3 regions of the Saccharopolyspora sp. CA-218241 genome follow, and region 1 is predicted to be linked to each of the others. Evidence: riboswitches for the same ligand, from Rfam matches in the RefSeq annotation. Region 1 holds a riboswitch; each other region holds the start of a gene.
What was found. Region 1 has a riboswitch for cobalamin ahead of metE (5-methyltetrahydropteroyltriglutamate--homocysteine S-methyltransferase). Riboswitches for the same ligand answer to the same signal wherever they lie in the genome.

Region 2: another riboswitch for cobalamin. It lies ahead of ACQP0T_RS08210 (ABC transporter substrate-binding protein); the one in region 1 lies ahead of metE (5-methyltetrahydropteroyltriglutamate--homocysteine S-methyltransferase).
Region 3: another riboswitch for cobalamin. It lies ahead of cobN (cobaltochelatase subunit CobN); the one in region 1 lies ahead of metE (5-methyltetrahydropteroyltriglutamate--homocysteine S-methyltransferase).

The regions. Positions count from the first base shown of each region.
Region 1 covers NZ_CP191860.1:2,038,243-2,048,613, forward strand. Annotated here, with positions in the region: gene ACQP0T_RS09955 (cytochrome P450) at 1-1,201, opposite strand, end outside; gene idi (isopentenyl-diphosphate Delta-isomerase) at 1,436-2,008, opposite strand; gene ACQP0T_RS09965 (IclR family transcriptional regulator) at 2,157-2,903, opposite strand; gene ACQP0T_RS09970 (SDR family oxidoreductase) at 3,039-3,782, shown strand; gene metE (5-methyltetrahydropteroyltriglutamate--homocysteine S-methyltransferase) at 3,843-6,131, opposite strand; cobalamin riboswitch at 6,260-6,504, opposite strand; gene ACQP0T_RS09980 (arylamine N-acetyltransferase family protein) at 6,693-7,472, opposite strand; gene ACQP0T_RS09985 (LacI family DNA-binding transcriptional regulator) at 7,586-8,599, shown strand; gene ACQP0T_RS09990 (alpha/beta fold hydrolase) at 8,697-9,557, shown strand; gene ACQP0T_RS09995 (hypothetical protein) at 9,649-10,371, shown strand, end outside.
Region 2 covers NZ_CP191860.1:1,678,519-1,688,889, forward strand. Annotated here, with positions in the region: gene ACQP0T_RS08200 (ABC transporter ATP-binding protein) at 1-292, opposite strand, end outside; gene ACQP0T_RS08205 (FecCD family ABC transporter permease) at 357-1,385, opposite strand; gene ACQP0T_RS08210 (ABC transporter substrate-binding protein) at 1,382-2,383, opposite strand; cobalamin riboswitch at 2,443-2,626, opposite strand; gene ACQP0T_RS08215 (DUF3153 domain-containing protein) at 2,663-3,346, opposite strand; gene ACQP0T_RS08220 (DUF885 domain-containing protein) at 3,448-5,142, shown strand; gene ACQP0T_RS08225 (GNAT family N-acetyltransferase) at 5,181-5,747, opposite strand; gene ACQP0T_RS08230 (SAV_6107 family HEPN domain-containing protein) at 6,054-6,494, shown strand; gene ACQP0T_RS08235 (maleylpyruvate isomerase N-terminal domain-containing protein) at 6,509-7,261, shown strand; gene ACQP0T_RS08240 (hypothetical protein) at 7,635-7,826, opposite strand; gene ACQP0T_RS08245 (hypothetical protein) at 7,883-8,071, opposite strand; gene ACQP0T_RS08250 (S1 family peptidase) at 8,281-9,156, shown strand; gene ACQP0T_RS08255 (ATP-dependent helicase) at 9,223-10,371, opposite strand, start outside.
Region 3 covers NZ_CP191860.1:4,550,677-4,561,047, forward strand. Annotated here, with positions in the region: gene ACQP0T_RS21640 (S1 family peptidase) at 1-729, opposite strand, end outside; gene cobN (cobaltochelatase subunit CobN) at 935-4,603, opposite strand; cobalamin riboswitch at 4,655-4,774, opposite strand; gene ACQP0T_RS21650 (lasso RiPP family leader peptide-containing protein) at 5,051-5,164, shown strand; gene ACQP0T_RS21655 (NAD(P)-dependent oxidoreductase) at 5,443-6,354, opposite strand; gene ACQP0T_RS21660 (bifunctional 4-hydroxy-2-oxoglutarate aldolase/2-dehydro-3-deoxy-phosphogluconate aldolase) at 6,354-6,959, opposite strand; gene ACQP0T_RS21665 (sugar kinase) at 6,956-7,924, opposite strand; gene ACQP0T_RS21670 (YbhB/YbcL family Raf kinase inhibitor-like protein) at 8,171-8,716, shown strand; gene ACQP0T_RS21675 (hypothetical protein) at 8,762-9,643, opposite strand; gene ACQP0T_RS21680 (mycothione reductase) at 9,857-10,371, shown strand, end outside.

The DNA of each region.
Region 1 (10,371 bases):
ACGCCGCGGGTCGGCTGCCGATGGCGACCACCATCCCGCGCAGCTCGTACCCGCCGATGGCCTCGTTCATCGACACCTGGGGCGGCGTGTCCATCCGGACGCCGGGCAGCGCGAACAGCGTGGTGAGGAAGGTGTCGGCCTCCAGGATCGCCACGGTCGCCCCGGGGCACTTGTGCGGGCCGTCGCCGAACGACAGCCCGCTGGCCACCGCCCCGCCGCTCAGCTTCCGGCCCGGGCACACCCGCTCCGGCTCCGCGCCCACGGCCGCCGGGTCGGCGTTGGTCCCGGTGACCGCGATGTCGATCACCTCGCCCGCCGGGATGGTCACCTGCTCGCCGTCCTGCTCGAGCTCGACCGGCTCGGTGGTCCGCCTGCGCAGGTGGCCGACGACGGGTTCGAGCCGCAGCAGCTCGTGCAGCACGGCCAGCCGGTCCGGTTCGTCCCCCGCGAGGTACCGCTCGCGCAGCGCGTCGTCGGTGAACAGGTGCCACGCGGCGAGGTTGATGAACTCGCGGGTCGTCACCATGCCCGCCGCCGCGAAGGTGATGCACTCGCCGAGGATCTCGGCGGCGGAGCACCCCTCGTCGAGCAGGTGCGAGATGAGGTCGTCCTGCCGGCGCGCGCGCCGCGCCTTGATCGCGGGCCGGACGTCGCCGAGGTAGATCCCGAGCCAGTTGACGACCTGCCGCTGCACCCAGTACAGGCCGTGCAGGCTGGTGAACCCCGGCTTGCCGAACTCCGCCGGGAAGAACCGCTCCAGCCGCCCCTGGATGCCGGGGCGGCTGTTGGTCAGCCCGATGACGGCGGTGGCGACCTCGATGGCCAGGTTGAAGCTCAGCGAGGAGAGGTCCGCGCGCCCGTTGCGCTGCAACTTCTCGAGCTGGGTGTCGGTGACCCGGCGCATGATGCCGCGGTAGTGCTCGTCGACCCGGCGCGGGGTGAAGAACCGGGCGGTCTGCCTGCGGTGCTCCCGGTGCTCGGGGCCGTCCCGGTAGAGGACCGGGCGGCGGATGCTGCCCGGCATCCGCTCGACGGTCTCGACGCCCAGGCCCGCCTGCACCGTCGAGCCGCTGCGCAGCACCGCGCGGGCCGCCGCGTAGCCGCTGACGTCCCACTCCCCGTCGGCCCCGCGGCTGATCGGGCAGCCGCCGGGCGCGTCGCCGCGATCGATCTTGCGCGCGTTCGTGCTGTCGCTCGGCATCCGGCCGGTTCCCTTCGCTGCGGGGCTTCGGATACGCACCCTTGTACCAGGTCACGCTCGGCGACGGACGGCAGCCGGATCATCACGCGCCGTGCCCGGTCGGCCCGCCCGGACCGCGTCGATCCACTGTGGATGAAAGGGCCTCCGACGCCGGCACACCGGAGCGCGGGATCGCCGGGCGGCGAGCCGGCGCGCACCCCGCGCTGGTCGGCGTCCCCGACCCCGGCGGGTCGGCTACCGGGCCGCCGCGGGCAGCTCCGCCGGGTCGCCCGCCGTCCACTGCGCCGGGTCCGGTCCCAGCTCGGCGAGCTGCTCGACCTGTTGCACGCACCACGGGGACACCCCGGCGCGTCCGGCGAGCACGTCGGCGCTGAACTCCTTCCACGGCACCCACCGCGCCGCGTCGACCTCGTCCGGGTTCGGGCTGGCCTCGCCATCGGTGAAGGCGAAGAACACCGGGCACATCTCGTTCTCCACCACGCCGTTGTCCATCACCGCCCGGTAGCGGAAGCGGGGCAGCGCGAGCGCCAGGTCCCGCACCGCCAGCCCGAGCTCCTCGCCGAGGCGCCGGGTGATCGCCTCCGGCAGCGGTTCGCCCGGGGCCGGGTGCCCGCAGCAGGTGTTGGTCCACACGCTCGGCCAGGTCCGCTTGTGGTGGGCGCGCTGGGTCAGCATGAACTCGCCGCGCCCGTTGAAGACGTAGCAGGAGAAGGCCAGGTGCAGCGGGGTCTCCCGGTGGTGCACCCCCGCCTTGTCCGCGACACCGACCGCCTCGCCGGAGTCGTCGAGCAGAACCACCTGTTCCACGGCGGGAACCCCCTTCGGGCGTAGCGGTACGACCGCACCACTTTACGATCATGGACGGTCGTGCGGAACGGGCGTCAGGTTAACCTCGGATGATCAGCGCGGGCATCCCCGCAGCGCCGGAACGCACCGAAAGTACGACCCGGCGCGGTCACCGCAGCCGGTAGCTGATCGCGGTGGTTGCCTCGCGGACCGCGGCCGCCATCTCGTCGAGCCGGTCCGCGACGCGCGTGGTCGGGCCCGCGATCGCCACCGAGGCGAGGGGCTGGGCGGAGGGCACGATGCCCGCCACCGCGGAGACGTCGGGCACGGTCTCGCCCCGGTTGCGGGCCACCCGCTCGGTGCGCACCTCGTCGAGCTCCTGCGCCACCCGGTCCCGCTCCGCCGGGTCGGCGACGTGGGCGCGCAGGTACTCGTCGCGGTGCGGCGCGGGCAGGTGCGCGAGCAGGCACTTGCCGGTGCTGGTCGGGTAGATCGGCCGCCGCTTGCGCAGCGGGGCCGAGTAGCGGATGAGCTGGGTCGATTCGATGGTGTCCAGGTACACGACGGAGTCCCCGACGAGCGCGCCCAGCATCACGGTCTCGTCGAACCGCTCGCGCAGGTCGCGCATGTGCGGGCGCGCGGCGTCGATCAGCGGGTTGCCGGGCGGGGCGAGCAGCGCGCCGACCGCCGGGCCGAGCAGGTAGGCGCCGTCGTGCTCGTGCAGGTAACCGTTGGCGACCAGGCCCTTCACCAAGCCGTGCACCGACGTCTTCGGTGCGTCGAGCACCCCGGCGAGCACGTTGAGCCGGACGCCGTGGGGATCGGCGGCCACCGCCTCCAGGATCGTGGTGACCCTGCTGACCGTCCGGTGCTCCTTCGCGGCGCCCGCGCGGGACCGGCCCGCTGATTCGCTCACGACGTCGCGCACCGCCTCTGTCCGGCTGCCGGGTGGGAACCCCCACCATAGCCCGGTGCCGGGATGGCCGAACGCGGCCCGTTCGGGGTATCAACGCAGACGGCACGCGAGGCGAGCGCGGGAGCGGGAGGTCCGATGGACGACGTGCGAGTGGCCGTGGTGACCGGAGCGGGTTCCGGGGTGGGGCGGGCGATCGCCCGCGCGCTGCTGGCGGCGGGCTACCGGGTGGTGCTGGCCGGGCGCCGGGCCGAGAAGCTGGACGAGACGGCGGGTCGGCGGCCGGGAGCGCTGGTGGTGCCCACCGACGTCGCCGACGAGGAATCGGTCGCGGCGCTGTTCGACGCCGTGCGCGAGCGCTGCGGGCGGCTGGACCTGCTGGTCAACAACGCGGGGATGTCCGGGGCGCCGGGTTCGGTCGGCGACGTGGACCCGGCGGACTGGGCGCGCGTCGTCGGGGTGAACCTGACCGGCTCGTTCCTCTGCGCGCACCACGCCTTCCGAGTGATGCGCGACCAGCGGCCCCGCGGCGGCCGGATCATCAACAACGGGTCGATCTCCGCGCACAGCCCGCGCCCGCGCAGCGTCGGCTACACCAGCACCAAGCACGCGATCACCGGGCTGACCAAGTCGATCTCGCTGGACGGCCGGGAGCACGACATCGCCTGCGGGCAGATCGACATCGGCAACGCCGCCACCGAGATGACCACCCGGATGGCCGAGGGCATCCCGCAGGCCGATGGGACGGTCCGCGCCGAGCCGACCTTCGACGTCCGGCACGTCGCCGAGGCCGTGCTCTACATGGCCGGGCTCCCGCTGTCGGCCAACGTCCAGTTCCTCACCGTCACCGCGACCGCGATGCCCTTCATCGGCCGCGGCTGAGCCGTCGCGGGCGAGGCCGCCGAGTGGTGGGGGAGGCGGCCCCGCCCGCGACGGGAGTGATCAGCGCAGCGACGGACGGATCCCGGCGGTCGCGATGATCACGTTCTCCAGCGCCTGCTCCACCTCGGTGTAGCCCCGCGTCTTGAGCCCGCAGTCGGGGTTGACCCACAGGCGTTCGGCGGGCACCGCGGCCAGCGCGGCCGTCAGCAGGTCGGTGACCTCCGCCGCGGTCGGGACCCGCGGCGAGTGGATGTCGTAGACGCCCGGGCCGACGCCCCGGGCGAAGCCGACCGCGTTGAGGTCGTCGAGCACCTCCATCCGGGAACGGGCCGCCTCGATGCTGGTGACGTCGGCGTCCAGCGCCACGATCGCGTCGATCACGTCGCCGAACTCGGAGTAGCACAGGTGCGTGTGGATCTGGGTGGAGTCGGCGATGCCGGACGTGGCCAGCCGGAAGGACGTCACCGCCCAGTCCAGGTACCCGGGCCGGTCCGCCTCGCGCAGCGGCAGCAGCTCGCGCAGGGCGGGCTCGTCCACCTGGACCACCCGGATGCCCGCGGCCTCCAGGTCGGCCACCTCGTCGCGGATGGCCAGGGCGACCTGGTCGGCGGTGGTGGCCAGCGGCTGGTCGTCGCGGACGAACGACCACGCCAGGATGGTGACCGGTCCGGTGAGCATCCCCTTGACCGGCTTCTCGGTGAGCTTCTGGGCGTAGGTGGCCCACTCCACGGTCATCGGGGCGGGGCGGGAGACGTCGCCGTAGAGGATCGGCGGGCGCACGCACCGCGACCCGTAGGACTGCACCCAGCCGAATTCGGTGCTGGCGAACCCGTCGAGGTGCTCGGAGAAGTACTGCACCATGTCGTTGCGCTCGGGTTCGCCGTGCACCAGCACGTCGAGGCCGAGCCGCTCCTGCACCCGGATCACCCGCTCGATCTCGTCGCGCATCCGCTGCTGGTAGGTCGCCGGGTCGATGCGTCCGGCGCGCAGCGCCGCGCGCGCCTTGCGGACGTCGGTGGTCTGCGGGAAGGAACCGATCGTGGTGCTCGGCAGCGGCGGCAACCGCAACGACCGCTGCTGGGCCTCCTGCCGCCCGGCGTAGTCACCGCGCCGCGCGTGCTCCGGGCGCAGCGAGTCCAGCCGGGCCCGGACCCGGTTGTCGCGCACCGAGTCGGCACCGGCCCGGTCGGCGACCGCGCGCCGGGCGGCGGCGAGCTCGTCGGCCACCACCTCGCGCCCGTCGCGCAGCGCCCGGCCGAGGACCACGACCTCGTCGACCTTCTGCCGCGCGAAGGCCAGCCAGGACGCCACCCGCGCGTCCAAGGCGGTCTCGGCCTCGACGTCGTAGGGCACGTGCAGCAGCGAGCAGGACGTGCCGACCGCGACCTCGCCCGCCAGGCCCAGCAGGGTCGCGGCGGTGGACAGCGCGCCGTCCAGGTCGGTGCGCCAGACGTTGCGGCCGTCGACCAGTCCGGCGACCAGCGCCTTGTCCGCCAGGCCGCGCACCGACGGGAGCCGGTCCAGCGCCGACCGCCCGGCGACCAGGTCCACCGCCAGCGCCTCGACCGGGGTGGCGGCCAGCTCGCCGAGCGCCTCGCCCAGATCGCCGAAGTAGCCGGCCGCCAGGATCTTCGGCCGCTCGGTCAGCTCGCCCAGGCGCCGGTAGGCGGCGCGCAGCGCGGCCAGCTCGGCGGGGGAGCGGTCGGCGGCGAAGGCGGGCTCGTCGAGCTGCACCCACTCCGCGCCCGCGCGGTGCAGCTCACCGAGCAGCTCGGCGTAGGCGGTCAGCAGGTCGTCGAGCCGGTCCAGCGGGCGGAACGACTCCGGCGCCTGGTCGTCCGATTTGGACAGCAGCAGGAAGGTCAGTGGCCCGACCAGCACCGGACGGGTGGTCACGCCCGCTTCCAGGGCTTCCTGGTACTGGTCCACAGGGGACTGGTCGGACAGCGAGAACCGCGTGTCCGGGCCGATTTCCGGGACGAGGTAGTGGTAGTTGGTGTCGAACCACTTGGTCATCTCCAGCGGCGGCGTGGACTCCACCCCGCGCGCCATCGCGAAGTAGGTGTCCAGCGGGCTCAGCCCGAGCGCGGTGAACCGTTCGGGTACCGCACCGAAGACGACCGCGGTGTCGAGCACCTGGTCGTAGTACGAGAACGTGTTGCCCGGCACCGAATTCAGTCCGGCCTCGTGCAGCGAGCGCCACGTGTCCACCCGCAGGCCGCGGGCGACCTCCCGGAGTTCCGGCTCGCCGATCCGCCCGGCCCAGTAGCGTTCCAAGGCTCGTTTGAGCTCCCGGTCGGGGCCGATCCGGGGGTAGCCCAGCACGGTGGAACCGATCGTGGTTGTCAACGCTCTCTCCTCGCGAGCTCGACGACAGGAGTCCGAGACCGGGAGAGCGCAGGGCGCGACGGCGCGACGAGCTGCCGCGCGGGCGTCCGGCAGGCCCTCCCTCGGGGCCTCGAACAGCGCGCACCGCTCCGGCGCGCGCACCGGTGGCAGGTCTTCGGACTCACGGGCGCTTCCCGGCGTCGCCGGGGATTCCTACTGGCCGTCGCTTCCCGGGCCTGGTGGCCCAGTGCTGATCCCGGTCGTGGACCGGGGACGGCGTTGGTTCCCGTTCACCGCTGCGGGGCAGTCCCGGATTCGCACCGGGTTCCCTCTTGCCTCGGCCGCTCCCGCCCGGTCGGGCGGAGGCGGCCGAACCACCAGCACGGATCAGGCTAGCCGCCGACCTCGCGTTGGCAAGGGCGCCCGCCGCCACGAGCGTCCCCGCGCGCCGGGCGCGGCGCCCGTTGACGTCGCCTTTCGATCCGCCGCGCCGCCGCGGTGAGATCCCGGACACACCGTCGCGCGGGCGCCCGCCCGCCGCCGAGCCGGACGGACCGGTGGGCCCCCGCAGTGGACGTCCGCTCAGCGCTGCGCCGGGTCGGCGGGGAGCCGGTCGAGGGGCATCCCGAACACCTCGCGGTAGGTCGCCAGCGCTTCGTCCTCGGTGAGGGTCCGCTCGGTGCGCTCGCCGTGCTCGGTGCGGACCAGTCGTGTTCCGCTGAGGGTGACCCGGCCCGCTCCGGTGCGCAGCGAGCAGGTCGGACCGCGGGTGAACGGCGAGCGCGGCGAGGTCTGCTGGTACCAGCAGGTGGGCTCGAAGTCGCGCAGCGCGCGGGGGCGGGGCTCCAGCCGGTACTGCGGCTCGCCGTCGCGCAGCAGGTCCAGGTCGCCGGACGCCGCGTCGACCGGGCGGAGGGCGAACGAGCCTTCCGGGTCGGGCTGCTCGCCGGTGCTCGCCATCCGCAGCGGGTGCACGGGGTTGCGGCCGAAGCCGACGTCGACCAGCCACGGCTCGTCGAGGTCGACCCGCAGCGCCAGGTGGTCCATCGGCGGACCCGGCTGCTCGGGGGTGGCGAAGACCCGCGCGGCGAGCAGTTCCACCCGGTAGCCGAGCGCGGTCAGCAGCGCCGCGAACAGCCCGTTGAGCTCGTAGCAGAAGCCGCCCCGGCGGCGCCGCACGATCTTGTCGACCAGGTGCTCCTCGGTCAGCTCGACCAGCTCGCCGAGGTGGATGTCGAGGTTCTCGAACGGCACCGAGGTCAGGTGCCCGGACTGGAGCGCGTGCAGGGTCGTCGCGTCGGGCGGCCCGACCGCCTCGATCCCGATCCGGGCCAGGTACCGCTCGGTGGTGGCATCGTCCACACGACCATTCTGGCACATCACCTCATGTCCACAGTAGACACCAGCGGCCGGGTGGGGGATATGATCCCGCGAACGGCGGTGCTCGCGCCCCGGGACCTGGGAGGATGGCACGGATGACGGCTGGCGGGCGAGAGGACGAGCGGACCGGGCCGACCGCGGCTGACGTGGCGGCGCTGGCCGGGGTGTCCCGGGCGACGGTGTCGTACGTGCTCAACGGGCTCGTCGACGAGCGGATCGGGCCCGAGACCTGGGCCGAGGTGCGGGCCGTCGCCCGCGAGCTCGGCTACGTCCCGCCCGGCGGCCGCCGGACGACCGGGCACGAGCTGGTCATCGGCCACCTGGGCGGCGAGCGGATGACCCTCGCGCGACTGGCCACCGCGGGGCTGGACCGGCTCGCCGTCGAGCTCGGCGAAGCGGGCTACACGATGGTCCTGCACCGCGACACCGAGCTGAAGGGGATGGCGGCGGCGCGGTCCTGGGCGGCGTTGCGACCGGCGGCGGTGATCGCCCACGCCGACCGGTTCACCAAGGGCGGTGCCGAGCTGCTCCGCCGCGCGGGGGTGGTGCCGATCGGCATCGCGACCCAACCCGTCCCGGCGGTGCCGACGCTGGTGATCGACGACTCCCGGCTGGGCGAGGTCGCCGCCGAGCACCTCGCCGAGCGCGGCTGCCGCCGGGTGCTCGTGGTGGTGCCGAAGGCCAAGGGCGACCGGCAGCTCGTGGCGCACCGGGTGGCGGGGTTCGAACGGGTGGCCGCCCGCACCGGGATGCGGCTGGAGGTGGTGCGGATGGGGCTGCGCCGCGACTCCGCCGACCGGCTGACCCGCACCGTCGCCGGGGACGATCCGCCCGACGGCGTGTTCGCCTGCACCGACGACCACGCCGGGCTGCTGCTGGGCGCCCTGCTGGACCGGGGCGTGCGGGTCCCCGGTGACCTCGCGCTGGTCGGGGCGGACAACGCTCCGTTCTGCGAGATGCTGCGTCCCCGGCTGACCTCGGCGGAGATCGATCTGGACGCCCCGGGGGCGGACCTGGGGCGCGCCGTGCTGGCGGCCATCCGGGGGCGGTGGGACCCCGACGCGGCCGCCCGGCCGTGGCCCGCGGTGCTGCACGTCCGGGACACCTGAGCGCCGCACCAGGGTCTTCGGTCCCTGTTCAGCGGCTCCGCCGCGTCCCTAGCCTCGAGCCGACCCATATCCCGGCGCGATCGCAGGAGGCGGCCGCATGACGGTGACCCCCGTTCGCGAGCTGACCCGGCGGGAGCAGGACGAGATCGACCGCGCCAACCGGTCCCGTCGCCCGCCCGTGGTCTTCCTGCACGGCATGTGGCTGCTGGCGGAGAGCTGGCGGCCGTGGGCGGACTGCTTCGAGGACGCCGGCTACGCTGCGCTGACCCCCGGCTGGCCGGACGACCCGGAGACCGTCGAGCAGGCCAGGAACGATCCCGACGCCTTCGCGCGCAAGGGGATCGGCGACGTCGCCGCGTACCACGAACGGGTGATGGCCGGGCTGGACCGGACGCCCGCGCTCGTCGGCCACGCCCTCGGCGGTCTGCTGGCGCAGCTCCTGGCCGGGCGCGGCGGCGCCATGGCGTCGGTCGTCATCGACCCCGTCCCGACCCGCGGCGTGCTCCCGATGCCGTTCGCGGCGCTGCGGTCGGCGCTGCCGGTGCTGCGCAGACCCGGCAACCGCGGCCGGGCGGTGATGCTGAGCTTCAGGCAGTTCCGCTACCGCTTCGCCAACGCGATCAGCAAGGAGGAGGCCCGGGAGCTCTACGACCGCTACCACGTGGCGGCCTCGGGGGCGCCGATGTTCGAGTCGATGCTGGCGAACTTCAGCCCGCGCACCGAGGCCCGGGCCGACAGCGCCGCTCCGCAGCGCGGCCCCATGCTGATCGTCTCCGGCCACCGGGACCACCAGGTGCCGCCGGCCACCACCGCGGCGACCTACGAGCGGCAGCGGCGCAACCCGGGGATCACCGAGTTCGCCGAGCTCGCCGATCGGGGGCATTCGCTGACCATCGACGCCGGGTGGGAGGCGGTCGCGCGACTGTCCCTCGACTTCGTCCGCCGGTTCGTCCGGTAGCGGTTTGGCCTGCTCCGGCGCGGGGTAAGGAGCACCCCAGTGGCCGATGGGACGACGTCCCATGAACCCGAGATCCCGGGAGGTGGGATGGATGCGCTTGTCCACCGCGCGGCAGGTGTTCGACCGCGAAGGACCGTTCGCCACCGTGTACCTGGAAGCCCGTTCGTCGGGCGAGGACGCCGGGGACCAGATCCGGTTGCGCTGGCGGGGGCTGCGCGAGCGCCTGGAGGAAGCGGGTGCCGCGGCCGGCGCGGTCGAGGCGCTGGAGCAGCGGCTCCAGCCGGGCACCGCGGGTGAGGAGCAGGCCAACGGCCGAGTGCTGGTGGCCGTCGACGGCGAGGTGGTGCTCGACGAGCACTGGGACGCCGCCCAGGGCAGCGGCGACCAGGCGCACTGGGCGACGCTGCCCGAGCTGGGCGCGTTCATCCGCGAGGCCGCCCGATCGGTCCGCGAGCTGGTCGTGATCAGCGACCAGCACGGGGCGCAGGTGCGCCAGGAAGTCGTCTCCGAGCGCGGCGAGCCCGCCGAGCACGACGTCGAGCGGGTCGAGGGCGGCGCCGTGGAAGGGGTGCACAAGCCCCGCGGCGGGGCCCTGTCGCACCGGCACATCCAGCGCCGCGCCGAGGAGGCCGCCGGGCAGAACGCCAAGGACGTCGCCCGGCGCGTGCGCGAGGTGGCCGACCGGTTCGACCCGCGGGTGGTGGTCCTCGCCGGTGAGGTGCAGGGCCGCACGGCGCTGCGCGCGGAGCTGCCCGACGAGCTCGCCGACCGCCTCGTGGAGACCGGCCGGGGCGGTGCGAGCGCCGACGGCTCC
Region 2 (10,371 bases), 360 kb from region 1:
CGACCACGTCGCGCACCGACAGGTCCAGCTCGGTGCCGGACTCCTGCTCGACCACCGCGACCCGGCGGGCCAGTTCGCGGCGGCCGAACCCGCCTAGCTCCCGCCCGTCGAGCAGCACGTTGCCCCCGGAAGGCCGCCGCAGCCCGGCCAGCAGCCGCAGCAGCGACGACTTGCCGGACCCGTTGGGCCCGAGCAACCCGAGGGTGCGGCCGGGTTCGACCTCGGTGCTGATGCCGTCGACGATCAGCGCGCCACCGGCGTGCCAGGACAGCTCCCGGGTCCGGATGCTCATGCCCGCTCCTCCCTCGAAAACGCGTGGTGGGACCCGCCCGCGCAGCGGCGCCGGTGGCCGGACCTCACGTCAGGCCCCGCTTGCGCACCAGCAGCGCGGCGAAGACCGGCACGCCGACGATCGCGGTGATCACCCCGACCGGGACCTCCTGCGGCGCGGCCAGGGTGCCCGCCAGCGCATCGACCCAGACCAGCAGCAGGGCGCCGTAGACGGCGGACACCGGCAGCAGCGCGCGGTGCCCGGGGCCGACGACCAACCGCATCGCCTGCGGCAGCACCAGACCGACGAAGCCGATCGCCCCCGCCGCCGCGACCAGCGTCGCGGTGAGCAGGGCGGTGGTGACCAGCAGCAGCGCGCGCAACCGCGCCACCGGCACGCCGAGCGAGGCGGCCGCGTCCTGGCCGAAGGCGAACGCGTCCAGCCGCCCGGCCTGGGACAGGCAGACCGCCAGCCCGGCGGCGGTCACCGCGGCGGCGATCACCACGTCGGTCCAGCGGGCCCCGGCCAGCGAGCCGAGCAGCCAGAACAGCACGCCCTGGGTCTGCTCGGCGTCGGCCGAGGTCATCACGACGTAGGAGGTCAGCGACGAGAAGAGCTGGGTGCCCGCGACCCCGGCGAGGATCACCCGGCCGGTCCCGCCACCGGCCAGCCGGGCCAGCAGCATCACCAGGCCGAAGGCGATGAGCGCGCCGACGAACGCCCCCGAGGTCAGGCCGATCACCCCGGCGCCGAGGCCGAGGACCACCACCGTGACCGCGCCGGTGGAGGCACCCGCCGACACGCCGAGCAGGAACGGGTCCGCGAGCGGGTTGCGCAGCAGCGATTGCAGCACCGCGCCGCACACCGCGAGCCCGGCGCCGCACAGCGCGGCCAGCAGCGCGCGGGGCAACCGCAGCTCCCACACGATGCCCTGCGCTATCCGCGACAGGTCGGTCTCGACCCAGCCGAACCGGGCGGCGATCACCTCGACGACCTCCGCGACGCCGAGGTCGGCCGGTCCGGTGGTGATCACCGCGGCGATCGACAGCACCAGCGCGGGCACGCCGACCAGCACCAGCCCCGCGGCCCGGCCGGGACGCGGCGCGCGGCTCACCGCTGCCGGTCCAGCTCGACCAGCGCGTCGGCCAGGGCCTCGATCCCGTCGATGGTCTGCAGGCTCACGTTCAGCGCCGTGCCGGTCATCGGCAGCCAGCGCTGCTCGCGCACCGCCGGGAGCCGGGAGACGGCCGGGTCGCTGCGCAAGAAGTCGACCTTGGCCCGCAACGAGTCGCCCTCGCCGTCGCGGGTCAGATCACCGAGCACCAGCAGCGAGGGGTCGCGGGCGAGGATGTCCTCCCAGCCGATCTGCGGCCACATCGAGCGCTGGTCGGCGTAGGTGCCGCGGACCCCGAGGGTGCGCGCCATGATCGCCGGGGCGCCGGTGCCGCCCGCCACGTACGGGGTTTCGGTGCGGGCGAACCAGAACAGCACGGAGGTCTCCGGCGGCAGGTCCAGCCCCGCCACCTTCCGCTGCGCCGCCGACACCCGGTCGCGCAGGTCCGCGATCAGCGCCTCGCCGCGCTCGGGCACCCCGAACAGCGTCGCGATCTCCCGCACCTCGCGGTAGATGTCGTCCAGCACCACCGGTTCGGCCAGCGGCGCCTCCTCCGGCAGGCAGTTGCTCGGCGACAGGTAGGTCGGCACGCCGAGCTGCCCGAAGCGCTCCCGCGAGGCGATCCGCTCATCGGTGAAGACGGCTTGGTAGGCGCCCAGCACGATGTCCGGTTCGGTGCTCAGCACGGTCTCGAACGACGGGGCGTTGTCGGCCAGCCTCGGCACCTGCGCGTTGGCTTCGGCCAGGTCCGGGTCCACCGGGTCGGTCCAGGTCGCGGTGCCGACCATCCGGTCCTGCAGGCCCAGCGACAGCATGATCTCGGTGGTGCTCTGGTTCAGGCTCACCGCGCGCTGCGGCGGCTGCTCGACCACGACCTCCCGGTCGCAGTTGGGCACGGACACGGCGCCGGGTGCCGGTGCTCCGGCCTCGGGTGCGGCGCAACTGGTGAGGGCGAGGGTGGCGAGGCTGGTCAGGACCACCGCGCGGCGGGTGCGCAAGACTACCGTCCTTCGCTCGGGGCTCGGTCGCGAAGCCCGGGTGCGAGCCGGGAAGCGGTGTGCGTCCCGGCGAGCCAGCAGGTCTTCGGGCTCGGGCTCGTTCGGGCGAGGAGCCTTCCCGGGCCTGGTGGCCCAGTGGCACGTGTCCTCGCCCAGCACCCCTACCGCTGCGCGTCAGCTCCGGCTTCCGACCGGATTCCCCGTCCCGCTCCCGCGGGCACGACTGGCTCGCGCCTCACCCTAAGGGGTCTGATCCGGGTGGCCTTGCGGGGTGCGCGCTCAGGCTTCCTCGGCCGCGCGCGCCCGCAGGTGCGTGCTCAGCGCCAGCGCGGCGACGACCAGCGCCACCAGGAAGGTCGCGCCGGTCAGCAGCGCCGCCCAGCCGACCCAGCCGCCGCCGGTCGCGCTGGCGTACTGGAAGGTCGCCGCGAGCCTGGTCACCTCGCCGGGTTCCAGCTCCCAGGTGACCGTGCCCGCGCTCTCCTCGCCGTTGGTGCTGGTGATCTCGCCCGGCGCGCTGACCTTGACCTCGACCGACGAGTCGGTGTTGGCCAGCGGGGTGAGGTCGGCCGAGGCCTCCAGGATCACCAGCGAGCCGCTGCGGGAGAGCTGGAACTGGTAGCGCGAGTCGTCCGGGGTGAGCGACTGGCTCAGCCGGGTCACCTCGTCGAAGCTCAGGCCGCGGAACGACAGGTGCGAGCCGACCCGGTCGCCCTGCGCGTAAGGCGTGATCCGCACCTGGTCGGCCAGGTCCTCGGGCGGGGTCAACTGGAACGGGACCTTCCCGTCGGCGGTCTGCGTGGTGATCACCAGCTCACCCGCGACGGCGTCCTCGCCGTCGATCGTGAGCGCCGCGTTCACGTGCAGGCAGCCGCCGGTGACCATCCCGACGAGCACCAGCAGCAGACCCAGCACCGCACCGCGGGCGGGGCCCGTTCGACGACCGCTCGTTGTCCGCTCCACCTGCCGAATCGTCGCACCGGCTGCGGGTTTTCGCCGGGTGCGCGACCGCGCCGGAGGAATCCGGATGAGGCTCCGGCGGGCGACGACTAGCGTGGGCGGGCATGGCGACTGATCAGCAGGGCGTGCACGAGATCAGCGACCGGTTCGTCGACGAGCTGGCCGCGCTCGACCCCATTTCCGGCACCTTCCTCGGGCTGCCGGGTCACGACGAGGACATGACGGACTACTCGCCGGAGGGCCACCGGGCCCGGGCGGAGGCGGCGCGGCGCGCGGTCGCGGCGGCGCGCGAGGCCGTGCCCGCCGACGACGCCGAACGGGTCGCGCAGGCGGTGCTGCTGGAGCGGGTGGGCGTCGACCTGGAGCTGCACGAGGCCGACGCCGACCTCTCGGCGCTGAACGTGATCGCCAGTCCGGTGCAGGACATCCGGCAGGTCTTCGACATGATGCCGACCGACACCGAGCAGGACTGGCGCACCATCGCCACCCGGCTGGCGAAGGTCGGCGAGTCGGTGCGCTCGCTGCGCGCGGGCCTGACCGAAGGCGCCCGCCGGGGCGCGGTCTCGGCGGCGCGGCAGATCGCCAAGGTGGCGGCGCAGTGCGACACCTGGTCCGGGCGCGGTGCTCCGAAGTCGTTCTTCGCGGAGCTCGTCGCCGGGGCGGAGGTCGGCGGGGCGCAGGTCGGCGGGGCGCTGCGCCGGGAGCTCGACGCCGCCGCCGAATCGGCCGCCGGTGCCTACGCCGAGCTGGCCGACTTCCTGCGCGACGAGCTGCTGCCGCGGGCGCCGGAGCGCGACGCGGTGGGCGAGCAGCGCTACCGGCTGTGGTCCCGCTACTTCACCGGTGCCCAGCTGGACCTGCGGGAGGCCTACGAGTGGGGCTGGCAGGAGTTCACCGCGATCGAGGCGGAGCTGCGCGAGGTCGCGCGGCGGATCGAGCCCGGCGCCTCCCCGGCCGAGGCGGCGGCCGCGCTCGACGCCGACCCGCGCTACCTGGTCCGCGGGCAGCGCGAATTCGAGGCGTGGATGCAGGGCAGGTCCGACGAGGCGCTGCGCGAGCTGCGCGGCACCCACTTCGAGATCCCGGACCGGCTGATGGCCCTGGAGTGCCGGATCGCGCCCCCCGGCGGCGGGGTCGGCGCCTACTACACCGGTCCCAGCGACGACTTCTCCCGCCCCGGCCGGATGTGGTGGTCGGTGCCCGCCGACCGCGTCGACTTCCCGACCTGGCGGGAGCTGACCGTCGTCTACCACGAGGGCGTTCCGGGGCACCACCTGCAGATCGCCACCGGCGTGCACGAGTCCGGGCGGCTGAACAAGTTCCAGCGGCTGATGTGCTTCGTCTCCGGGCACGGGGAGGGCTGGGCGCTCTACGCGGAGCGGCTGATGCGCGAGCTCGGCTACTTCGGCGACGACGGCGACCTGCTCGGGATGCTCAACGACCAGCTCTTCCGGGCGGGCCGGGTGATCGTCGACATCGGGATGCACCTGGAGCTGGAGATCCCGAAGGGCACCGGCTTCCACGAAGGGCAGCGCTGGACGCCCGAGCTGGGCTTGGAGTTCATGCTCACCCGCACCATCGCCGACCCGGCGCACGTGCGCGACGAGATCGACCGCTACCTCGGCTGGCCGGGGCAGGCGCCGTCCTACAAGCTCGGCGAGCGGCTGTGGCTGGCCGCTCGCGAGGACGCCCGCCGCAGGCACGGCGCGGCGTTCGACCTCAAGGAGTTCCACGCCCAGGCGCTGCGGATGGGCGCCATGGGGCTGGACACGCTGCGGGAGCAGCTCGCGCTGCTGTGATCCCGGCGCCGGCCGGGGCGCGAGGTGGCCCCGGCCGGTCAGTCCGCCAGCGGCAGCGACCGGCCGAGGACCGCGAACGGACGCGGGTCCCCGGTGAACCGGTAGTCGCGCAGCACGTCGTCGAACCCGAGCCTGCGGTACAGCCGCCAGGCGCGGGTCGGTCCCTCCGGTGTGGACAGCAGCACGGTGCTGCCCTCGGCCCCGAGGAGCAGCCGCCGCAGGATCTCCCCGCCGAGTCCGCCGCCCTGGCTGCCCGGGTGCACGTGCAGCTCGGTGAGCTCGAAGTAGTCGGTCAGCCACCGGTCGACGTCCCCGCCGACGCTGAGCAGCCCGCGCCGCACCTGCTCGTGCCACCACTGGCCGGCGGCGCCGAGGTAGCCGTAGCCGATGCCGATGAGCTCGTCGCGGTCGTTGAACGCGCCGACGCAGCGCCACCCGGGCCGCATCGTGTGCGCCGACCACATCGGACCGCGCTGCGTCGCGGTGCTGGGCGGGTACCCCATCGCGGTCACGTAGACGTGCAGGGCTTCGGTGAGGCGGGCGCGGAGCTGGTCGGCGGTCAGCTCGCTGATCCGGTCACAGCGGGGGGACGGCGCGGCGGTCACAGGCGGAACCCTAGCCGGTTTGGCCGCCGAGGTCTTTCCCCGAACGCGGGCCGGTCGCGTGCCGGTGCCGGCCGGAGCCGTCCCGGTGCCTCCGTTCAGGTGATCATCATCGCTGGTCACCGCTCGAACAGGTGATGTGCGACGCAACGCTTGAGTCGATCGGGGGAGCGGGCTAATCTTCAGGTGTTCGAACTGAAGTTCGATGGACTGATGTTCGAATCCGGGTTCGGCGGTGCGGTGGGGGAAGCACCTCGCCGCCGGACCCGCCCCGGCTGGACCGTCTCGTCGTGTGCGAGGAGAACGCCGATGTCAATTCCCAACCTGTCGATCCCGGCTCCCCGGCGGTCGGTGGAGGACCACCGACCGCCCCAGCCCGCCGACGTTCCGGCCGGCTCGATGTCCCTCCTGGTGCAGGCGCGGTCGTCGCTGCACTCGGCCGAGGGCGACGCCGGCGCGGGGGAGCGCTACGTCGCCGCGCACCTGGCCGCGCTGCGGGCCGCGACCGCCGTCGTGGTGGCGCGCGCTCGGCAGCAGGAGCGCACCCGCCCGACCAGCGTGTGGGCCCTGCTCACCGCGGCCGCACCCGAGCTGCGGGAGTGGGCCGCCTTCTTCGCGGCCCGGTCGGACCGCCGGGCCGCGGCCGAGGCGGGCGTCCCGGTCACCGGTCGCGACGCCGACGACCTGGTGGCCAAGAGCCGCGAGTTCCTCGACGTCGTCGGCAGGAACCTGACGGGAGCGGTGCGATGAGGTGCGAGGTGAGGATGGACTACGGGCGGATGCTCGATCTGCTCGCCGACGAGGGGCAGCTCCTCGTCGCCGCCACCCACGACGCGCATGCCGACCTGCCCGTCGCGGGGGCCTCCGGCCGGACCGTCGGCCAGACGGTGCGGCACCTGGGAGACCTGGCCGAGGACGCGCTGTCCTGGCTGGGCGCCTCCGCCGAGTCCGCGCTGCGCTGGGAATTGCCCGCCGATCCCGGGCTGCGCGAGCTGGCCGACCGGCTCGTGCTGCGCCTGGCCGACCTGCTCGCCGAGCTGGTCAGCCGACCTCCCCACGACCCCTGCCCGACCTGGTGGCCGGAGGACCACTCGGTGCGGTTCTGGGCCCGCCGGTTGCTGCACGCCGTCGTGGTGCAGCGCGTCGACCTCCAGATCGCGGCGGGCATCGAGCTCACCCCGATCGACCCGGACATCGCGGTGGACGGGATCGACGAGGTGCTGCGGGTGTGGTTCGACTACCGACTGCACGCCCTGGGGGTGACGGCCACCCGCGCCTGCTCCGTGGGCGTGCACGCGGCGGACCGGAACTGGCTGGTCACCGCCGATCCGGCGGGCACGGCGGTGGTGAGCACGCCCGACGTCGCGCTGACCACGCCGGAGGCGGTCGTCGGCGGCGACCCGGCGGCGGTGTACCTCTGGTTGTGGGGCAGGCTCCCGGACCGCGCGGTGGAGACCAGCGGTGATCCGGACGCGATCGCCCAGCTCTGGGGGCTGTTGCGGCTCGCCACCCGCTGACGCGGCTCCCGCGCAGTGCACCGGGTGAGGGGCACCTTCATCCGACTATGCCGGATGAAGGTGCCCCTCACCCACCGGAAATCGGACAGCGGAGCGCGGTGGGAACTCGGCGGTCCCTCGGGCGGACGGTGCCGACGTGGTGAACGGTCGCTGACGGTCTCGGCGACCCCGCGGCGAGAAGGCCGCCGGGTACCCGCGGTGTGCGGATCGCTCCCCGGGCCGGACGGGCAGGCCTGGGCGGTCCTCGGGGGCCTCGGCGGGTGCTGCGCCTTCCGGACCGCGGTCGGCGGTGGTGGGTTCCCGCGGTTACCGGGACGCCGTACGCGTTCCGCCCCGGCGTACCGGTTCGGAGGCGGGTGTCACGAACCGGAGCTCAGCGCGGCGGCGTACCCGAGCAGGAGCAGTGCGAACGCGGTCCAGTAGGCCAGCACGGCGGCCAGCGCCGCTCCGGCGAGCTGCCGAACGTCCAGGCGTCGCGCCAGCCGGTGCGCCGGAGCGAACGCACCAGCACGACCGCGCCCGCGCCGACCGACGCACCGACGAGCACCACCGAGGAGGAGTCCACCTCCGCAGCATGGCCCACCGGTGCGGGTGCGCGGGCGGATTCCGCGGCGGAGGCGTCTAGGGAGCGGTGAGCCAGGCGAGTCCGGTCAGGACGGTCAGCACGACGATGGCCCCGAAGTAGGCCAGCGTCGCGGCCAGCACCGCGGAGACGGCGCGGTGCACCACCGATCCGCGTCGGCGCCGGAGGAACACGATCGCCCCCGCACCGACGGCGACGGAGAGCGCGGCGAGCTGGGGCCAGTCCACCCACCCAGGATGCCCGATCACGGATCGGACCCGGGTAGGACGTTCGAGGGCTCCGGGCGTGCCCGCGACCAGCGCCGACGAGCGGTGCTGCGCCGAGCGGGGGCGGCGGTTGCGCCGTTCGGCATCAGCTCCGGGGCGGACGGGCGGCCGGACCGGTCTCCGGGTTCGTCCCGGTACCGGTGGTCGCACCGCCGCGCGAGCCTGGTCGCATGAGCAGAGCGAAGACGTGGGCGGTGGCGCTGGGGGCCACCGCGATGGCGACGACGGCGCTGGCCGGTCCGGTGGCAGCGGCCGAGGACGGGATCGGCACCCGGATCATCGGCGGCGGACCGGTCTCGGTCGCCGACCACCCGTGGATGGTGTTCCTCTCCGACCCGCACGCCTACCCGCAACGGCCGTCGAACCACCAGTGCGGCGGCGCGCTCGTGGCCCCCACCAAGGTGGTCACGGCAGCGCACTGCGTCGACGAGACGCGGCTCGGCGACCTCGACGTGGTGGGCGGGCGGACCGATCTGCGCACCGGTGCGGGCGAGGTCAGGAAGGTGGTGGCGATCGACCCGCACGAGAAGGTCGCGGGTCCGCCCCCGCCGGAGGGCGGGCAGAGCTACCCGGGGGGCGACATCGCGGTGCTGACGCTGGACCGGCCGATGCCGTACCGGACGCTCCCGGTCGCCACCCCGGAGCAGGCCGAGGAGCTGTACCGGCCCGGCACACCGGCCCAGGTGCTCGGGTGGGGGGTGAGCAGCGAGGAGCAGCTCGGCGCACCACCGGCGGAGTCGGCGACCCCGCTGCTCCAGGAGGCCCAGCTCCCGCTGATGTCCGACGAGGCCTGCCGGGACGCGGCGCTGCACGGCTCGCCGTGGCCGGTGGCGTTCCACCCCGAGCACTACGTGTGCGCCGGGTACGAGCAGGGCGGCGTGGCCAGCTCGGGCGGCGACAGCGGGGGTCCGCTGGTCGTGGACGGCAAGCTCGTCGGGGTCACCGCGATGGCCATCCCGCGCGGCGCCGAGCCGCGCCTCGCCGACGTGCTGACCGGCTACACCCGCATCACCACGTTCCACGACCACGTGGCGCCGCACCTGTGAACGCGTCCCGCCGCGGCGGAACCGGTCTCCTCGCGGCCCAACGCCCGCGAGGAGACCGCCGACGCCTCATGCCCGCAGCCGCAGACCCTTCGGCGTGGCGCGGAAACCGGCCTCGGTGAGGATCTCCGCCAGTCGTGAGCCCCAGGCGCCCTCGCCGTCGGCGCGCTGCACGGCGAGCTGGTCCAGCCAGCCCTCCCGGACGACCCGGGCCAGACCGGCCGCCGCCCGCCGCAGCGCGTCCTCGTCGTCGGTGAACGACAGCAGCGACTTCCCGCCGCGCTCCACGTAGAGCACCGCCTCCCCGCCGACGAGCGCCACCAGGGCACCGGCCTTGCGCCCCGGCCGGTGCCGGGTCCCGCCCATCGCCGCGGGCCACTCCAGCGCCCCGCCGTACGGCTGGGCCGGGTCGGCGGCGGCGAGCACCACCGCCTCCGGCGCTTCCTCCGGCGGGTGGGACAGGGCGCGCAGCCGGTCGATGGCGCCCGGCACCGCGAACTGCGCCGCGCCGAGCCCCTCGACGACGTAGCCGCGGCGGCAGCGCCCCGATTCCTCCATCGCCCGCAGCACCTTGTAGACCGAGGAGAACCCGCCTGCGACGCGTTCGACGTCCAGCGCGCCCCGGGTCAGCACTCCGTGCCGCTCCAGGAAGGCCTCGGCGCGGGCGTGCGCGCGACGCGTCGGCTCCGCTTCCGGGCGCGGCGCCAGGGACCAGCGGCCGGAGACGGTCGGCGGTCCGGTGCGGCTGGGCATCGCGGGGCGGCCCGCGCGCAACCGCGCGTAGCGGCCCCGGGGCGCGCTGCGCCGCGGCTTGTGCGCGGCACCCCGGCCGGACACCAGCGAACGCAGCGGGGCCAGCGTGTCGTTGCTGACCCGGCCCGCCCAGACCAGGTCCCACAGCGCGGCGATCACCGCGTCGTCGGCCGGGGCCTGCTCGCCCTGCTCGACCAGCGCCGACCCGCCCCGCTCCGCGAGTTCCCGGAAGAACAGCGCCCCGCCGCCCAGCGCGTCCAGCAGCGCCCGGTGCAGCGGTGCGTCGTCCCCGGTCGCCTCCGGCGGGTCCGGCAGCAGCAGGTCCGCGACGTCGGTGGGCGCCAACGCGATCCAGCCGTCCCCACCGGCCAGGGCGCCGGACCCGACCCAGGTCACCTCGCCCGTCGCGGTCAGCTCGTCGAGCAGCGCGGGGGAGTAGCCCGGCAGCCGGGCGGGCAGCAGCAA
Region 3 (10,371 bases), 2.5 Mb from region 1:
GGAGACGATGCCGGTCAGCTTCCCGTCGGCGACCATCGGCCCGCCGGAGTCGCCCTGGCAGCTGTCCTTGCCGCCTTCGGGCACGCCCGCGCAGACCATCGTGCGCGGGTCGAACTGCGAGTAGGCGCGCGAGCAGTCGGGGTCGGCCACCACCGGGACCTGGACCGAGCGCAGCACGTCGGAGCTGGGACCGCCCTCGGCGACGTTGCCCCAGCCGAGCACCGTGGTCGGCGTGCCCGCCTGGTAGAGCGCGGAATCGGCCGGGGTGGCCAGCGGCAGCGGCTGCTGCGGGAGCCGGGTGTCCAGGGTGAGCACCGCGACGTCGGCGCCCGCGGTGGCGCTCTGGTAGTCCGGGTGGGTCCAGATGTCCCGGACCCCGGCGACGGTGCCCGCGGTGGTCCGCTTGTCCTCCCGGCCCGCGACGACCTGCACCGCCCCCGGCCGCTCGCCGTCCACGCAGTGCGCGGCGGTGACGACCTTGTCGGGAGCGGCGAGGGTGCCGCCGCAGAACTGGTCGCCCCGCGGGTTGGCGAGGTAGACCACCCACGGGTGCTCGGCGATCGGGGCCGGGGAGCCGCCGACGATCGGCGGTGCCTTCGAGGCGGCGGGCCCGGTCTCGGCGGCACCGGCGGTTTCGGCGGCACCGGCGGTCAGCGGTGCGGTCGCCAGCGCCGCCGACATCGCCAGCACGCCCAGCGCCGCCGCTCCCCTGCGCGGAACTCCTGTCATCGCTGTCTCCTCCCCCACAGGCGGGGGTGGGCCGGCGCCGTCCGCGCGAACCGGTCCCCCACCGGTCCGAACCACTTGACGACCCCAGCGGATCACAGCGCACCGGAGGGCGCCGCACGCCGACCGTTAACCACTCGGTCGAGCTACTGGACGCGCGGCTGAATACACCCGTCCGGCGGGATATCACCGTCCACAGAGGAGTGCTTCAGCCCTCCAGGCTGCCCTCGAGTTCCAGGTACACCTCGCGCAGCTCCGCCAGCACCGCCTCATCGGGGCGTTCCCACAGGCCGCGGTCGGCGGCCTCCAGCAGCCGCTCGGTCATCCCGCGCAGCGCCCACGGGTTCGAGGTGCGCAGGAACTCCTGCACCTCGCCGTCGAAGACGTAGGACTCGGCGAGCTTGGCGTACATCCAGTCGTCCACCACGCCCGCGGTCGCGTCGAAGCCGAACAGGTAGTCCACGGTGGCCGCGAGCTCGAAGGCGCCCTTGTAGCCGTGCCTGCGCATCGCCGAGATCCACTTGGGGTTGACCACCCGGGCCCGGAAGACGCGCTTGGTCTCCTCGCCGAGGGTCCGCGTCTTCACCGCGTGCGGCACCGCGGAGTCGCCGACGTAGGCGGCCGGGTCGGCGCCGGCGAGCACCCGCACCGCGGCGACCATCCCGCCGTGGTACTGGAAGTAGTCGTCGGAGTCGGCGATGTCGTGCTCGCGGGTGTCGACGTTCTTGGCCGCCACCTGGATGCGCCGGAACGCCGTCTCCATGTCCGTCCGCGCCTCCCGGCCGTCCAGCCCCCGACCGTAGGCGAACCCGCCCCAGGTGGCGTAGACCTCGGCGAGGTCGGCGTCGCTGCGCCAGTTCCGGGCGTCGATCAGCGGCAGCAGCCCGGCCCCGTAGGCGCCCGGCTTGGACCCGAAGATCCGGGTGGAGGCGCGCCGGTCGTCGCCGTGCGAAGCCAGGTCGGCGCGGTAGTGCGCGGCGACGAAGTTGTCCTCGTCCGGCTCGTCGAGCACCGCCACCGCCCGGACCGCGTCGTCGAGCAGCGACACCACGTGCGGGAAGGCGTCCCGGAAGAAGCCGGAGATGCGCACCACCACGTCGATCCGGGGACGGCCCAGCTCGGCCAGCGGCACCACCTCGAAACCGGTGACCCGGCGGGAGGCGTCGTCCCAGGTCGGGCGGCAGCCGAGCAGCCAGAGCAGCTCGCCGATGTCGTCGCCCTGGGTACGCATCGCCGAGGTGCCCCACACCGTGAGCCCGACTGAGCGCGGGTGCTCCCCGGTGTCCTGCACGTGCCGCGCCAGCAGGGAATCGGCGAGCGCGGAGCCGACCTCGAAGGCGTTGCGGGACGGGATCGCCTTGGGGTCGACCGAGTAGAAGTTGCGGCCGGTCGGCAGCACCGACACCAGGCCCCGGGTCGGTGACCCGGACGGTCCGGCGGGCACGAAGCCGCCGCCGAGGGCGTGCACCACGTTGTCCACCTCGTCGGTGGTGCGGGCCAACCGGGGCGCCAGCTCCTCGCAGGCGAACCGCAGCACCGCGTCGACCTGCTCGTCGGGACCGCCCAGCACCGACGCGGCGACGCCGTCGGCCCGCCAGCCCGCCTCGGCCAGGCCGGTGACCAGCCGCCGGGCCAGCTCCTCCAGCAGGTCCACCGCGTCCGATGCGGACGCCGCGGGACCCGCCACCAGTCCGGTCAGCGCGCCCGGGACCGCCACCGCGGCACCGGGCTCGGCCAGCAGGTGCTGCTCGTCGAGGCCGAAGCGCTCGGCCAGGGCGGTCCGCAGCCCGGGCAGGGCCCCGACCTTCCCGCCGAAGACCTGCCGCGAGCGCAGGATCGCCAGCACGTCGTTGACCAGCTCCTCGCCCGCCGGCGCCCGGCCGAGGATGTGCAGCCCGTCGCGGATCTGCACGTCCTTGATCTCGCACAGGTAGCCGTCGATGTGCATCACGAAGTCGTCGAACGACTCGGCGTCGGGCTGGTCCTGCTGGTGCAGGTCGTGGTGCAGCTCGGCGGCGGTGACCAGCTCCCAGATCTGGTTGCGCAGCGCGGGCTTCTTCTCCGGGTCGAGGTCGGTGACCAGGGCGTACTCGTCGAGGAGCTGCTCCAGCTTGGCGATGTCGCCGTAGCTGTCGGCGCGGGCCATCGGCGGGATCAGGTGGTCCACCACGACGGCGTGCCCGCGGCGCTTGGCCTGGGTGCCCTCGCCCGGGTCGTTGACGATGAACGGGTAGACCAGCGGCAGGTCGCCCAGCACGGCGTCCGGCGCGCACTCGGCGGCCAGGCCGAGGCCCTTGCCCGGCAGCCACTCCAGGGTGCCGTGCTTGCCCAGGTGGACGACGGCGTGGGCGCCGAACTCCTCGGCCAGCCAGCGGTAGGCGGCGAAGTACTGGTGCGAGGGCGGCAGGTCCGGGTCGTGGTAGATGGCGATCGGGTTCTCGCCGAAGCCGCGCGGCGGCTGGATCATCAGCACCACGTTGCCGAAGCGCAGCGCCGCCACGTAGATCGAGCCCTCGTCGTCGACGTACAGGCCGCCCGGCGGCGGACCCCAGTGCTCGGCCATGGCCTCGCGCAGCGCGGTGGGCAGCGCGTCGAACCACTCCCGGTAGCGGGGCGCCGGGACGCGGATCGCGGCCTGCGACATCTGGTCGTCGGTGAGCCATTCGACGTCGTGGCCGCCCGCGGCGATCAGCCGGTGGATCAGCCCGTCGCCGTCCACCCCGGACAGGTCCAGGCCGCCGAGGTCGTACCCGGCCTCGGCCAGGGCGTGCAGCAGCACCACCGCCGAGGCGGGGGTGTCCAGGCCGACCGCGTTGCCCACCCGGGAGTGCTTGGTCGGGTAGGACGACAGCACCACGGCCAGCTTCTTGTCCGAGTCGGCGGTGCGCCGAAGCCGGGCCAGCGCGGTGGCGGTGCCCGCGACCCGCCGGGCGCGTTCGGGATCGGCCAGGTAGACCGGGATGCCGTCGTCCCCGGCCTCCTTGAAGGAGAAGGGCACGCTGATCAGCCGGCCGTCGAACTCCGGCACCGCGACCTGCATCGCGGCGTCCATCGGCGACAGCGCGGCGTCGCTGCCCTCCCAGGTGGCGCGGCTGGTGGTGAGGCAGAGCCCTTGCAGCACCGGGATGTCCAGCTCGGCCAGCGCCCCGGCATCCCAGGAGTCCTCGTCGCCGCCCGCGCTGGCGTCGGCGGCCACCGAGCCGCCCGCGGCGAGCACCGTGGCCACCAGCACGTCGCAGCCGCCGAGCAGGTCGCGCAGCCCGGCGGCGTCGGACAGCCCGCGCAGGGAGCCGCAGAACACCGGCAGCGCGTTGGCCCCGGCCCGCTCGACCTGGTCGGCGAGGGTGTCGACGAACCCGGTGTTGCCCGCCAGCGCGTGCGCCCGGTAGAAGACGATGCCCACGGTGGGCCGCGCCGGGTCGTGCGCCCGCTCGCCGTGCGGGCCGAACTCCGGCATCCGCTCCGGCAGCTCGAAGCCGTCGCCGGTCAGCAGCACCGTGTCGGACAGGAACCGGGCGAGCTGCCCGAGGTTGCCCGGTCCGCCTTCGACCAGGTAGGTCAGCGCCTGGGTGGCGACCCCGGCCGGGACGGTGGACAGCGCCATCAGCTCGGCGTCCGGGGTGGACTCGCCGCTGAGCGCGACGGTCGGCAGGCCCGAGGCCAGCACCGCCTCCAGCCCTTCGGCCCAGGCGCGCTTGCCGCCGAGCAGCCGGACCACCACGAGATCGACCCCGGTGAGCAGGTCGGGGACGTCCTCGGCGGCGACCCGGGACGGGTTGGCCACCGCGTAGTCGGCACCGGAGGCCCTGGCGGCCAGCAGATCGGTGTCCGCCGTGGACAGCAGCAGGATCCTGGTGGTGCGGGCAGCGTCGGACACGGCGCGTCCTTCCTCGGGGTGCGCGCCCCGATCGGGATCCACGGCGGCCGGAGTGTCCTGGCTCCCGGATCGGCGCGCGGCCCCGCCTTCCGGCCCGTGCGGGCCGTGGCTCGTCGGAGTGCGCTCCCCGGTCACAGTGGCGCGACCGCCCCGGTTTCGCACCGGGTTCCTCCGCGTCACCGCCGTCTGACGCCGATCATCCTAACGGCCACCGGCGCGCCCGCCGTGAGACGTCGTTCACCCCGCACCCGGCAGCCCTCCGGGCCGCCTCCCGCGCGCCCCCCGGACACGCCGGCGGAGCAGGGACCAGGAGGCACGGCCGAGTAGTCGTGCTGCGGAACCCGGGTGAACCCCCGCCGCGGGGACCTCAAGGCGTCCGGGACGCCGCCGATCACAGGGGCAGGTGCCCGCGGCGGGCGCCACGTCAACGACATGGAGGCGACGACCATGACCGAGACCACCTACCGCACCCCCGAACTGGCCGAGCTGGGCGAGTTCACCGCCGACACCCTCGGTGGCAGCGGCGAGTACGTCGACGGCAACGGCTACTTCCTGCCCTGAAGGATCGCTTTCGCCAATGGTCTGCGTGGCGGTGCCGGTAGCGGGACCTCAGCGGCCCACTCGCTCCGGGAGCCGTTCCTGATGTACCCACTTCGTACACGGCGTCACGGCTGTCCTCGCGAGAAGATCGCTGAGCGGCACCGTCCGAGCACGGGCCGCGGTGCAAGTTGCGTGCCTCACCGCAATGCGGCTCCGCCGCATTCTGAAAAGCCTCCTGATCGAGGCCAGGGGTCCGGCTCCCGCCCGAGGGGCCGGGCCCCGGTCGTCCCCCGGAGCGGTCAGTACCCGGCTTCGAGGTCGACGACGCCGATCAGCGGCTCGCCCGCCAGGCGCCGCCGCACGTTGTCCCGCACCCGGCGGGCCAGCGCCGGGAGCAGCAGCGGCTTCGGGTTCGCCGAGTGCGGGGTGATCAGGGCGCGCGGGTGGCCGAACAGCGGGTGTCCGTCCGGCAGCGGCTCCGGGTCGGTGACGTCCAGCGCGGCCCCGCCGATCCGCCCGGCGTCCAGGGCCTCGACCAGCGCGCCGGTGTCGACCAGCGAGCCGCGGGCCACGTTGATCAGCCAGGCGTCGTCCTTCATCCGCGCCAGCGCGGCGGCGTCGATCAGCGCGGCGGTGGCGGCGGTGGCCGGAGCCGCGACCACCACGTGATCCGACCGCTCCAGCAGGGTGCCGAGGGCGTCCGGGGCGTCGGCGGGCCAGGTGCGCTCGGCGCCGTCGACCGGGCGGCCGGAGCGGTTGATCGCCAGCACCCGGACGCCGAAGGGGCGCAGCAGCCCGATCAGCGCCCGCCCGATGCCGCCCGCGCCGACGATGCCCACCGTGGCGCCGAACAGGGTGCGCGCCCGCCCCGGGCGGTCCCAGCGCTCGGCGCGGGCGGCCTGGTGCAGGCCGCGGGCACCGGCCAGCATCAGCCCGAGGGCGTGCTCGGCGACGGTCTCGGCGTAGCTGCCCGCGGCCGAGGTGACCGTGATGCCCTCGCGCAGCGCGCCCGCCGCGAGCCACGGTTCGATCCCGGCGGCGGGCAACTGCACCCATTCCAGCCCCGGGTGGTCGTACTCGGCGAACCGCTCCGGCCCGGCGCCGAACCACACCAGCCCGGTGGCCTCGGCGGCCGGGGCGAGTTCCGCGCCCGCGGCCAGCACCGCGTCCTGGAGTTCGGCGGCCGGTTCCGGACCGACGTGCACCCGCACTACGCCCTCCTGCCGTCGCGCAACAACCCGGCCAGGGCGGGGAGCTGCTCGGGATCGTCCAGGGCCGAGCCCACCGCGACCGCGCGGGCGCCCGCGGCGAGGAATTCCGCGGCGTTGCGCGCGTTCATCCCGCCGGTGGCGACCAGCTTGAGGTCGGGGAACGGCCCGAGCACCGCGCTGAACCAGCCGGCGCCGAGCTGCGCGGCCGGGAACGCCTTGACCCAGTCCAGCCCGAGCCGCCGGGCCTGCTGGACCTCGCTCGGGGTCGCCACGCCGGGCAGGTGCGGCACCCCGACGTCGGCGCTGAGCCGCACCACCTCGGCGTCCAGGCCGGGCGCCACGGTGAACGCGGCCCCGGCCTCCTGCGCGGTGCGGACCTGCTCGGGCGAGGTCACGGTGCCCGCGCCCACCGGGCGCCCGCGCCGGGCACCGGCCTCGACGGCGGCGCGCAGCGACGGTTCGGCGCGCGGAGTCTCGATCGGCACCTCGACGGCCTCGATGCCCAGGTCCCAGGCCCGCTCGGCCAGTTCGGCGGTCCGCTGCGGGGTCATCCCGCGCAGGATCGCCAGCACCGGCGCGGCCAGCAGCTCGTCGAAACCCCTCACGCGTCACCGCCGATCCGCAGGCCGCCCCAGGCCCGCTCGTCGTAGGCCAGTCGTTCCTCCAGCTCGGCGAGGTCGGGCAGCGCCTGGTGGTCCTCGGTGCTGAGCAGACTCCGGGCCGCCAGCAGGTGCCCGAGCCGCAGCCGGCGCGAGGCGTCCGCACCGCGCAGCAGCCCGGACAGGTACCCGGCGGCGAAGGCGTCCCCGGCCCCGACCGGCTCGACGACCTCCACGCGGGGCGCCGGGACCGACGTGGTGCCCACGCCGAACTCGTACGCGGCCAGCGCGCCGTCCTTGACCACCACCAGCTCGGGCCGGTCGAGCAGCGCGCGCACCTCCTCGGGGGTGCGCACCGACCACAGCGCCGCGGCCTCGTCGAGCCCGACGAACACCACGTCGGCGAGCTGCGCCAGCTCCCGCAGCACCGGCGCCGCCTCCGCCGCGCTCCACAGCGCGGGCCGGTGGTTCACGTCGAAGCTCAGCCGGGACCGCCGCGGGCGGGTCAGCAGCCGCCGGACGAGCCGGTCGCAGCCGGTGGACAGCACCGGCGTGATGCCGCTGAGGTGCACCGCGGCCGGGGCGTCGAGCACCACGTCGGCCAGGAAGTCCTGGTCCATCGTGGACGCCGCCGACCCGGCCCGGTAGTAGTGCACCCGGGTGCCCTCGGGTCGCGGGTCCTTGAAGTAGACGCCGGTCGGCGCCGCCGGGTGCACCTCGACCAGCGCGGTGTCCACCCCGGCGCGCGCGAGGTCGGCGACCAACCGCCTGCCCAACGGGTCGTCCCCGACCCGGCTCGCCCAGCCGACCCGGTGCCCCAGCGAGGCCAGGTGGATCGCCACGTTCGACTCGGCGCCGCCCGCGGAGAGCGTGAACGCCGGTGCCCGCTCCAGCGGCGTCGCGTCCGCGGGCGCGACCAGCGACATCGTCTCGCCCACGCACAGCACTTCGAGGGCTTCGTCGGGCTCCACACCGCCTCCTCCGCTTTCGGCCGTGGCGCAGCCTACCCGCCCGACTGCGCATGGCACACCACCCTTGCAACATGTGCACGTTGACCCACCAGAGCACCGGTGCAGCATGGGTATGAGTCCGATACCGGATCCCGCGGATCTCCCCCTTCGGGGCGGAGGCGTCCCGGCCCGGCGGGTGGCCCGGGTCATTAGGGTGGGCTGCGGGTAATCCGATCACGCCGTCCGCGACGAAGAGGAGGATGCTTGATGAGCTTGGAGCGCCCGGTCGATCCGGACCCGTATTCCCTTCTCCCCGAGGTTCCGTCGTTCACCGTGACGTCCGAGGACGTGACCGACGGCGAGCCGATGGGCAAGGCCCACGCCTACGACGGCATGGGCGCCGAGGGCGAGAACCGCTCGCCGCAACTGAGCTGGTCGGGCTTCCCGGACACCACCAAGAGCTTCGTGGTGACCTGCTTCGACCCGGACGCCCCGATCCCGGGCGGCTTCTGGCACTGGGTGCTGGTCGACGTGCCCGTCGGGGTCACCGAGCTGCCCGCCGACGCGGGCGACCGCAGCGGCTCCGGCATCCCGGAGGGCGCCTTCCACGTCCCCAACGACATGGGCGAGCGGGCCTTCGGCGGCGCCGCGCCGCCGCCCGGTGACCGCCCGCACCGCTACTACTTCGCGGTGCACGCGGTGGACACCGAGAAGCTCGGGGTCGACGACACGGTGAGCCCGGCGGTGGTCAGCTTCAACCTGGCCTTCCACACCGTCGCGCGGGCCGTGATCGCCCCGACCTACGCGCACTGAGGGTTCGGTCGAGGGGGTTCCGCACCCGAGGAGCCCCCTCTTCCGTCAGCGTCCGGGGGCTCCGACGGGGGCCGCGAGCACCGGCTCGGGCACCGAGGCGAGCAGCCGGGCGCGGGCCTGCCGGACCAGCAGCACCCGGGGCAGCCGGCGCAACCGCCGCGGGATCGGGGCGTCGAACACCGCGGGCCACAGCGCGCGGGCCCGCTTCCTGGGCAGGCGCGACCAGCGCGCCAGCAGCTCCTCGACGAGCCGGAGCTGCTCCCGGTGCAACCGGTGCGGGCCGTCGACCTCGCCGAACAGCCTCCGGTATTCGGCCAGCACGTTGACGTGCCCGAAGGCCCGGTCGGCGGCGTGCGGCCGCAGGTCGTCGCGGATCTCGCGCAGCGCCAGCAGCGGGTCGAGGGCGTGCAGCGCCACGGCGGCGTCCCGCCCGACCACGTCGCACAGCACCTGGACCAGCAGCCGGACGTCCGAGCAGCGCTGGTGGGTGAGCACCCGCAGCGCCTCCTCGTCGACCTCGGCGAGCTCGTGCACCACCCGGCGCCGCTGCCTGCCGTAGGCCTTGAGCAGCGCGACCTGGCGGCGGATGCCGGGGTGGTCGAGGCCGTGCGCGTCGAGCAGGTGCTCGATGCCGTCGAAGGCGATCCGGTCCTCCTCCCCGGTCCCCGCGCCGAGGTCGACCCGGTGGACCAGCGCCTCCAGGTGCTGGAGCAGCGGCAGCGCCGCGTGCAGCGCGCGGGGCGGGCAGTCCAGCAGCGGGCCGAGCCGGTGCAGGCCGCCGACGACCTTGCCCGCGGTGAGCTGGTGCAGGTAGGTGACGGCCGTCGTGCGGAGCTCGGCCTCGGACAGCCCCCGGTACCCGGCGCGCAGCCGGATGCCGAGATCGTCCGGGTCGCGCAGGCTCCCCGCCGGTCGGGTGCGGGCCATGTCCACCACTTCCCTCGGTGCGGCTGCCGACGATCATGCCCGGCGGCATCGCCCCCGGTCGCGGGTTCGGTCCCGAGCTCGCTCGAAGGTGTGAGCACCGGCCTCCCCCCTTCCACAGTGGACGTGGCCGGGCTCACGCCGGGAATCAGCGGGGGTCGTGACGGGTTGGACCGGGCGGTCCCGCGCTCCCCCGACCTGAGGCAGGATGGATCCGTGCGCCACTTCGACCTCGTCATCATCGGTTCCGGCTCCGGCAACTCGTTGCTGGACGAGCGGTTCGACGGCTGGAACGTCGCCATCGTCGACAAGGGCATCGGCCCCAACGACGCCTACGGCGGGACCTGCCTCAACGTCGGGTGCATCCCGACGAAGATGTTCGTGCACACCGCCGACGTCGCCGCCGGTCCCGCCGCCGGGGAGCGGCTCGGGGTGGACCTGGAGCTGCGCGGGGTGCGCTGGCGGGAGATCCGGGACCGGATCTTCGAGCGGATCGACACCATCTCCGCGGGCGGCAGGCACTACCGCGCCGAGGAGAGCCCGAACGTGACGCTGTTCACCGGCGTCGCGACGTTCAGCGGGGTCAAGCGGCTCACCGTCGAGACCGAGGACGGGCCGGAGACCATCACCGCCGACCGGTTCGTCATCGCCGCGGGCGGGCGCCCCGACCTGCCCGATCTGCCGGGGCTGCTCGACGTGCCGTACTGGACCAGCGACACGGTGATGCGGCT